DNA from 3 places in the Solibacillus sp. FSL W8-0372 genome. Region 2 is predicted to be linked to each of the others. Evidence: riboswitches for the same ligand, from Rfam matches in the RefSeq annotation. Region 2 holds a riboswitch; each other region holds the start of a gene.
The links. Region 2 has a riboswitch for lysine ahead of MKY13_RS13810 (aspartate kinase). Riboswitches for the same ligand answer to the same signal wherever they lie in the genome.

Region 1 (3,255 bases), 1.5 Mb from region 2:
ACGCAATGAAAGCTGATGCTCACATTACGTTTTAATTACTATTTATTTGATAAGTCACAGTCCATTAAAGGGACAATTTTTGTTTTATGTTTTACTTTATAGAAAATCCATAATGAAGCAAATAACGGTAAGCCGATATATGAAACGACTACTCCGTACCAGTCAATTGTCCCGCCCATAAAGGCCATATAGTTTTGACCAAGTACGACAATCATACATAGGGCAAACGCAAATAGCGGACCGAATGGGAAGAATTTCGATACATACGGTAAATCGCTCAATGACTTCCCTTGTGCGACATATGCACGACGGAAGCGGTAATGACTGATTGCAATACCGAGCCAAGCGATAAAGCCGGACATCCCTGAAGCGTTTAATAACCAAATATATACGACACCATCGCCAAAGAATGAAGCTAAAAATGCGAGCGATCCTACTGCCAATGTAGCAAGAAGTGCATACATTGGAATGCCGCGCGTCGTTACTTTCATAAACAGTTTCGGTGCTTTTCCGTCTACTGCTAATTGATAAAGCATACGACTTGCTGCATAAAGACCTGAGTTCCCTGCAGAAAGCATTGCTGTTAAAATAATCGCATTCATAACAGATGCTGCAAATGCGACACCTAAGTTTTCAAATACTAATGTAAATGGGCTTGTTGCAATATCTTCTGATAAAAGGCGTGAATCTGTATACGGAATAAGTAGTCCGATTGCACCGATCGCGAAAATGTAAAACAGCAAAATACGCCAGAATACTGAACGTACAGCTTTTGGAATGTTTTTGCCTGGATCATCTGTTTCCCCAGCTGTTACCCCTAGCATTTCCGTCCCTTGGAATGAGAAACCAGCTGCCAGGAAAATACCGAATAGTGCAAGGAAACCGCCATTAAACGGAGCATCTCCTGCAAAGAAATTCGTGAAGCCGACCGGATCATTCCCGCCTAAAATGCCGAAAATCATTAAAAAGCTGACAATGATAAATACAATAACTGTTGCGACTTTAATCATCGCAAACCAATATTCTGCTTCACCAAACGCTTTTACAGATAATAAGTTAAATGTTAATACGACCGCGATAAATAAAAGCGTCCATACAAGTGACGAGCTGTCCGGAAACCAGTATTTCATAATTAATGAAACAGCCGCAATTTCCGCTGCAATTGTAATTGCCCAGTTGTACCAATAGTTCCAACCAAGCGCAAATCCTAATGCTGGGTCTACAAATTTCGTTGCATACGTACTAAACGAACCGGATGTCGGCATATAAGCTGCCATTTCACCTAATGACGTCATTAGGAAATACACCATAACCCCGATTAATGCATATGCGAGCAATGCCCCGCCAGGACCTGCCTGTGCAATGGCACCACCTGATGCTAAAAATAGCCCTGTACCAATCGTTCCGCCTAACGAAATCATTGTAACATGGCGGCTTTTTAATCCTCTTTTTAACTCGTTTTTATTACCGAGCTGATCTATTTTAATTTCACTCACGATTATAAAACTCCCTTTTTGTTTTGTTTGGTGAAGTGTAAAAAGAAAAACCACCACAAGTTTTTGTGATGGTTATAATTACACCTCATCAAACTTGAAAGATAGCTCAACACATGCTTACACATGTGACAGTTCTGTTCCTTATCGGAGACAGCCCCAGCGTTATATTTAAGAAGAAAAATAACACTTCGGCAATCATTCCTTTCATAAAGCTTCACAGATTCTTCTCAATCTCCGCTATACTAATTTTAATGATTGCGACCTCTACCCCATACATTTACATGAGGTAATTACTTTAATTGAAATAATGATTATTAGTCTAACATAATATTTTTTTGATAGCAACGCGTTACTATTTTTCTGTTTTTTAAGATTATTCTAACTATTTAATTGGCGTTGTTGCAGGAAAAGGAGCCTTATTGATGAATGAACAAAAAATAAACCAAAATAGCAAAAAAATACTATCGAATAAACCACTTCTCTTTTTTATGGTAGCTGTATTCCTATTCGCTACTACTTTACGTACACCGATTACTGTAGTAGGTCCTATTATTTCCTTTATCCGGGATGGCCTCGGCATTTCAAACGTGTTGGCAGGATTTTTAACAACTATTCCATTAGTCGCGTTTGCTATTGTTTCACCATTTGCACCGCGCATCGCACGTAAATGGGGAATGGAATGGACTTTATTTTATTCAGTTATTTTACTTTGTACCGGAGTCTTACTACGTTCAGTAGGTGAAACAGCACTTCTAATTGGAGGAACAATTCTTATAGGGATTGCCATCGCTTTTGGGAATGTTCTTATTCCGAGTTACTTCAAATGGAAATTCCCGCTGCATATCGGCTTGTTAACTGGGGTGTATTCCGTATCGATGAATATTTCTTCCGGACTTGCTGCCGGCTTTAGTTTTCCGATTGCCACAAATGCAGGCTGGCAAATAGCTTTAGGCTTTTCGATTGTTTTAGGTGTTCTGACATTAGCTATATGGATACCGATTTTGCGAACGCCTAAAGTGGACTTGCATATGTCCGCATCACAGACAATGAAAACCCAAATGTGGAAATCACCGCTCGCCTGGGCTGTTGCAGGCGCAATGGGCTTCCAGTCATTCTTATTCTACTGCTCCTCTGCATGGTTGCCGGAAATTTTTATAAGCCAAGGTTTGGATGCTACCGCGGCTGGTTGGATGGTGTCTGTTATGCAATTTGCGCAAATTCCGATGACGTTTGTTATTCCAATTATCGCAGGGAAGCTCATTTCACAGCGTCCGATCGTCATTTTCTTTACGATTTGTTATTTAATTGGCTTTACGGGTGTTTTGATGGAATGGACAAGCCTCGCGATATTATGGATGATCTTTTTAGGTTTTGCAGGCGGTGCTTCATTCGGTTTAGTATTGATGCTGTTTTCACTGCGTACAGAAACTGCATACGATGCAGCGGAGCTCTCCGGCTTTGCGCAATCAATCGGCTATTTAGTTGCAGCAGTCGGACCTGTTCTATTCGGTTATGTACATGATTTGACGAATAGTTGGTTCATGCCGCTACTGTTATTTATTTTAATTTCAGTTTTATTATTCTTTGCTTCATTTATAAGCGCAAAGAATCAAACAGTCTAACCAAACATACGTACCCTTTTATGCTATAATAAAAGTGAGTAAATAAAAGGAGTACTGAACTATTGCGTAAAAAACGAAAACGAAATAAAAAACGGCTGCCGATTATACCGTTATTTTTCATTGCATTAGCTGCTGCA
Region 2 (3,255 bases):
TTAAAAGCTAGCAGTTTTTTAGTTTCTTTAACATAGAAATATAGTTATATCATTCTTGATTACCACTAGTAAAGACTCTCCACTCTGTCTCGTATCTTTATTTTAAGAAGCGGGAACTTCTTTCATTGCTATATTAAATTCCTCATGCAAAGCATTGGCAGCGCGCACCATTTCTTCTTGTGGCACAACGACCGACACTTTTATTTCAGATGTGCTAACCATTTTAACCGGAATATGCTCACGTCCCAGACGCGCAAACATACGTGCTGCGACTCCAGGGTTTGAAGCCATTGCTGATCCAATAATCGATACTTTAGCCAATCCGATTTCAAAATCTGCAAAACTAAATCCAAGTGACAATTTACTCGACTCTAATACACGTAAAGCATCAGCAAATTCTTCTTTTGAAATTGTAAAAGAAATTGTAGGCTTAATCCCGTCAATAACTGCCTGCACAATAATATCAACATTAATATCATTTTCCGCTAAAACACTAAATACTTCGGCTAATGACGCTGTTTCATATGAATCATATCCGATCGTTAAACGAATAATATCAGATTCATATGCCACCCCGCGCACAAGTAAATTTTTTTCCATGTCTACATCCCCTTTTATTAATGTACCTTCTACGTCTTCGGTAGCTGAGCGTACAACGATTGGCATATTGTAATTTTTTGCAAGCTCAACTGCTCGAGGATGCAAAATTTTGGTACCTAAATTGGAAAACTCCAACATTTCATCATATGAAATTACAGATAATTTCGTAGCATCCTCCACTAGCTGCGGATCTGCCGTATAAATGCCTTCTACCGTTGAATAAATATCAACACGTTCCGCATTTAAGGCGATGGCTAATGCAACGGCGGAAGTTTCAGAACCGCCTTTCCCCAAAGTCGAAATGTTGTCTGTGTATGTTATTCCTTGGAATCCTGATACAACAACGATCTCTCCTAGTTCAAAATGTTTTTCAAAACGCTTATTAACTATAGAATCAATTCGGGCATTTCCATATTTTTCATTTGTTTGGATACCTGCCTGCCAACCGGCAAGTGACACTGCTTTTCCCCCATGCTCCTGAATTGCTAAAGCAAGAAGGACGCTTGTTATCTGCGCTCCCGTAGAGATTAATGCATCCATTTCACGCTTCGACGGTTCATGAGTAATTTCCGAGGCAAATTGCCGTAAATTTTGACGAATGGACGTCATCGAAGAAACGACAACGACTAAGTTTATGCCACGACCTTGCTCTTTTATCACCTTTTTTGCTACCTGTACTATTTTTTCTGTTGTTGCCAACATTGGTCCACCAAACTTTACTACAACTGTCTGCAATGTCTTCCACCCCTTATTTTTTTCCATCAAAAAAGCGACCTTCCATATGTTCATGGAAAGTCGCCGTCAATACAAATAAAAGTTTATATGTTTTTCAGGATAGCTCTCCAGAACATAAAGTTCTGACAATCTTACATTTCTTAAATGCAAAACCAGCAAAACACGTGAACAATACGTATTTCACTTCGGCAGAATTCCCTTTCAATTGCTGTCGCTGGAATTGTTCTTCCTCGAGCAATTTACTCTTAAATACTGCACCTCTATCGTTTATTAACTATTGAATTGTCTTTTATAGTAACACAACATTATTCTTTATTCAATGATGCTTCGTGAAAGTGACGATAAATTACTTCTGCCAATTTGGCAGGAACACCGGCTTCTTGCAATTGTAACTCTGTTGCTTCCCTAATTTTTTTTACCGATCCAAAATGCTTCATAAGTTGCTGTTTACGTTTCGGTCCTATACCCGGAATGCCATCAAGAACGGATGTAATTGCATTCGTCTGATGTTGCTGACGCAAAAATGTAATGGCAAATCGGTGTACCTCATCTTGTATACGTTGCAATAAGTAAAAACCATCACTTGTCCGTTTTAAAGGTACAACTTCTGGTGGAGCGCCAAATAACAGTTGGGATGTGTTATGCTTATCGTCTTTTGCAAGACCTGCTATTGGAATCATTAATCCTAGCTCATCTTCTATTACTTCTCTTGCAACCTCCATTTGTCCTTTTCCTCCATCGATTAGGATTAAGTCCGGTAATGGCAAGCTTTCTCGTAATACCCGCGTATAACGGCGCCGAATGACTTCTTGCATCGCCCCATAGTCATCATGTTTTGCGGCTTCTCGTGTTTTATATTTCCGGTATTCCTTTTTTGCAGGCTTCCCGTCTACAAACACAACCATTGCAGAAACAGGATCAGCACCATGCATATGACTATTATCAAATGCTTCGATACGAAGTGGTAATGGAATTTGCATAGCTTCGGCAAGTGCTTCACAAGCTCCTACTGTACGTTCTTCCTGACGCTCAATTAACTGGAATTTTCCATGTATTGCAATATTGGCATTTTTCATAGCTAAATCGACCAGCTCTTTTTTTGTACCGCGCTTTGGTGTCTGCACCTTTACGTTTAAAAGCTTTTGCAAAATCGTACCATCAATCGTCTTTGGTACAAAAATCTCTTTCGGCAGTAAATGATGTGGCTGCTCGTAAAATCGTCCGACAAATGTTAAAAATTCTTCTTCTGCCTCGTTATATATAGGGAAAATCGATACATCACGTTCAATTAATTTTCCTTGCCGTACAAAAAATACTTGTACACACATCCACCCTTTTTCGACTGCATAGCCAAATACATCCCGATTGCTTAAATCATCCGATACGATTTTTTGCTTTTGCATAACCTGCTCGATATGTGCAATTAAATCCCGGAATTCCTTCGCCCGTTCAAATTCCAGCTTTTCGGCTGCATCGAGCATTTTTTGCTGAAGATCTTTCTGTATTTCTTCGACACCACCGTTTAAAAACTTTGAAATTTCACCTATCATTTCATCATATACTTGTTTTTCAATTTCTTTTACACAAGGTGCTAAGCATTGCCCTAAATGATAATACAGGCATACTTGATTTGGCAGATGTGTACATTTACGAAGTGGATATAAACGATCGAGCAATTTCCGCGTTTCATTGGCCGCATACGCGTTTGGATAAGGCCCAAAATATTTTGCCTTATCCTTTTTTACTTTCCTTGTCGTTATTATTCGAGGGTAACGTTCATTCGTTATTTTTATATAAGGGTATGTTTTATCATCTGTTAGCTTTACATTATATTTCGGATCATGTAATTTGATCAAATTCAGTTCAAGTATAAGCGCTTCGAGATCACTTGAAGTTACAATATATTCAAAGTCCTCTATT
Region 3 (3,255 bases), 860 kb from region 2:
TTCCGGCAATCGAGTTCGCTGTGAAAAATAGTTCCACAACGGAAATAACACTTAATACGGAAGAATCTTTTATATTCATAACGAACTGGTTGCCTGTTGCAGGTAATATATTGCGTGCTACTTGTGGAATGACAATATGTAACATCGTTTGAAGATGATTCATGCCAATTGCCTGAGCTGCCTCAAATTGACCTTTGTCAATTGATACAATACCCCCACGTACATACTCAGCCATATATGCCCCAGTATTTAAACTTATAACGACAGATGCTGCAAGAAAGCGGTCAATGTCAATCCCTAAATATACGAGACCATAAAACACAACCATCGCCTGTACCATCATTGGTGTCCCTCTGAAAATCTCAACATATGAAGTTAAAATAAAGTTAAATACTTTCAAAATAATCGTTTTTACGTTCCTTTTACGTTGTGGAATTGTATGCATTATTCCGATAAAGAATCCGATAAGTGTTCCACAAATTGTTCCGATAATCGCTAATAGAAGTGCAGTCCAAGCTCCACGTACGAATAAATCCCAGTTGTTCGTAAACAAGTTCCATGATGATTCTAAAAATGCCATAGCCTTGTCCTCCAATTCTTTCTTATTAATATATGTATTAAGCAATGATAATAGAAAAAGGTTGTCTCCCGTTTGCCGGCAAGACAACCTTCATTAAACAATAATTGCAACACGATTATTGTGCTGCTGGTTGATTTGCAATTGCGTCTTCCATTAATTGCTGACGCTCTTCTTCCGAAATTTCAGCTAATACTTTGTTAATTTGTTCACGTAAATCAGATCCCTTTTTCAGCCCTACTGCTACAGCTGTTGAAGCTTCATCTGCTTCGAAGTTTGGCTCTGGAACGATATACTTAATGTTGTTTAATGCCATTTCAGCAGAGATCCCTTCAGGACGCTCAGAAACGTAGCCATCGATTGCACCTGATTGTAATTGCACGCGCATTGCACCAAAGTCAGTTGCTGCAACCTGCTTGTTTACACCTTCGATTTGGTCGATTACGTCATAGTGAGTTGTCGCTTGCTGACCAGTAATTTTAGCACCTGAAAAATCAGATAATGATGTTGCATTTGCATATGGACCATCTTCTTTTACGACAATTACATAATCGCTTGTATAATAGTTTTCTGTGAAATCAATCGCTTCCATACGATCTGGCATTGGCGACATACCTGCAATTACTAAATCAATTGCTCCAGATTGTAGAGAAGGAATTAAACCATCCCAGTCCGTTTTAACGACTTTCAATTCCATATCTAAGCCTTCAGCGATTTTTTTCGCGATTTCTACATCATAGCCTGCTGCATATTCTTTCGAACCATCAATCGGTACGCCACCGTTTGAATCGCCCTTTTGCGACCAGTTAAAAGGTGCATAACCGGCTTCCATACCAACCTTCAATACTTTCTTGTCTGATCCAGTTGTTGTTTCGTCATCTGAACCGCATGCTGCAAGTACAAATATTGTCATCATTGCGGTAATGACCATTAATAGTTTCTTTTTCAAGTTAACTCTCCCCTTAATAAATGTATTTCAGGCTTTTAAAAATGAAAAAAAACGACCAAAAAGGATATCCTTAGGTCGTTTACATTCACGATTAGCCCAAATCCTCTACAGTTCCCAATATGAGATAGCACACCTCAATCATCCGGGAAGAAGATTGAGACAGTCCTGCAATTATTTATTACAGACCCAGCGCTGTTAAATCGAGCTATAACAACACTTCGGCGATATTTCCTTCTTTTATACTTCACTGTCAGCTCAATGACTCCATACAAAACTATTAAATACCGCACCTCTACCTCACTAAGCTGTGAGGTTTTGTTATTAAATTAATAGTTTAAGTTTAACATTATTCCAACTTTTCCGTCAACACTCATTTTTCTGAAATTTAAAGGAAAAAAGCTAATTCGCAATATACATTACGAATTAGCTTTCAAAGTTTTAATTATGAATTTAATAATAAATCTTCTGGGTTTTCGATCATTTCTTTAACTGTTTTTAAGAAACCAACAGAATCTTTACCATCAATAATACGGTGGTCGTAAGATAATGCTACATACATCATTGGGCGAATTTGAACTTCACCGTTAACAGCTACTGGACGGTTAACGATAGAGTGCATACCTAAAATACCAGCTTGAGTACCATTCATGATTGGTGTAGACATTAATGAACCGAATACACCACCGTTAGTGATAGTGAATGATCCACCAGCCATGTCGTTTAAGCCTAATTTTTTGTCGCGTGCTTTACCAGCTAATTCAGCGATGTTTTTCTCGATTTCAGCAAAGTTCTTAGCGTTAGCATCACGAACTACTGGTACTACTAAACCTTCTTCAGTTGATACAGCGATACCGATATCGAAGAAATTGTTTAAGTGAATTTCATCACCGTTAATTTGAGCGTTAACGTATGGATATTTTTTAAGTGCTGCAACTACTGCTTTTGTGAAGAATGACATGAAACCTAATTTAATGTCGTTATCTTTCACGAATTGTTCTTGTTTACGTTTACGTAAAGCCATGATGTTAGTCATGTCGATTTCGTTGAACGTAGTTAACATTGCAGTTGATTGTTTAACTTCTAATAAACGTTTTGCAATTGTTTGACGACGACGGCTCATTTTTTCAACAGTTACACGATCAGTGTCACCTGCTGGAGTGAAGATCATTGGACCATTTCCAGCTGGAGCTGCAGTTGCTTGTGCAGGTGCTGCCGGCGCTGTGCCATGAGCTGCTACATCTTGAACACGTACACGACCTTGAGGATCTACTGGAGAGATCGCTGCTAAGTCAATGCCTTTTTCACGAGCTAGTTTACGAGCTGCTGGTGAAGCAATTACTCGCTCACCTGAAGTTTCTTCAACTGCTACTGGAGCTGGAGCTGCTGCTGCTTTAGGAGCTTCTTCTTTTGCAGGTGCAGCAGGAGCTGGTGCTTCCTCTTTTGCTGCAGGTGCAGGTGCTGCGCCTTCGCCAGCTTCAACTACTGCGATTACTTGTCCTACTAAAACAGTATCGCCTTCTTCAGCTAAAATTTGAGTTAATACGCCTGCTTCTTCAGAGATGATTTCAGCGTTTACTTTATCTGTTTCTAATTCTACGATGAATTCGCCTTTTTCTACGCGATCTCCAACTTTTTTAACCCACTGGGCAATTGTGCCTTCAGTAATTGATTCTGCTAATTCAGGGACTTTAATTTCAGCCACGTTCATATCCTCCTTTTATTACGCTAT

Region 1: it holds a riboswitch for lysine, as region 2 does, so the genes downstream of both, MKY13_RS01250 (amino acid permease) here and MKY13_RS13810 (aspartate kinase) in region 2, are expected to answer to the same signal.
Region 3: it holds a riboswitch for lysine, as region 2 does, so the genes downstream of both, MKY13_RS09035 (transporter substrate-binding domain-containing protein) here and MKY13_RS13810 (aspartate kinase) in region 2, are expected to answer to the same signal.

The regions. Positions count from the first base shown of each region.
Region 1 covers NZ_CP150204.1:244,816-248,070, reverse strand. The annotation lists gene MKY13_RS01250 (amino acid permease) at 39-1,496, opposite strand; lysine riboswitch at 1,591-1,771, opposite strand; gene MKY13_RS01245 (MFS transporter) at 1,919-3,118, shown strand; gene MKY13_RS01240 (restriction endonuclease) at 3,181-3,255, shown strand, end outside.
Region 2 covers NZ_CP150204.1:2,697,287-2,700,541, forward strand. The annotation lists gene MKY13_RS13810 (aspartate kinase) at 103-1,335, opposite strand; lysine riboswitch at 1,428-1,606, opposite strand; gene uvrC (excinuclease ABC subunit UvrC) at 1,641-3,255, opposite strand, start outside.
Region 3 covers NZ_CP150204.1:1,835,643-1,838,897, forward strand. The annotation lists gene MKY13_RS09030 (amino acid ABC transporter permease) at 1-580, opposite strand, end outside; gene MKY13_RS09035 (transporter substrate-binding domain-containing protein) at 696-1,526, opposite strand; lysine riboswitch at 1,644-1,829, opposite strand; gene odhB (2-oxoglutarate dehydrogenase complex dihydrolipoyllysine-residue succinyltransferase) at 1,969-3,228, opposite strand.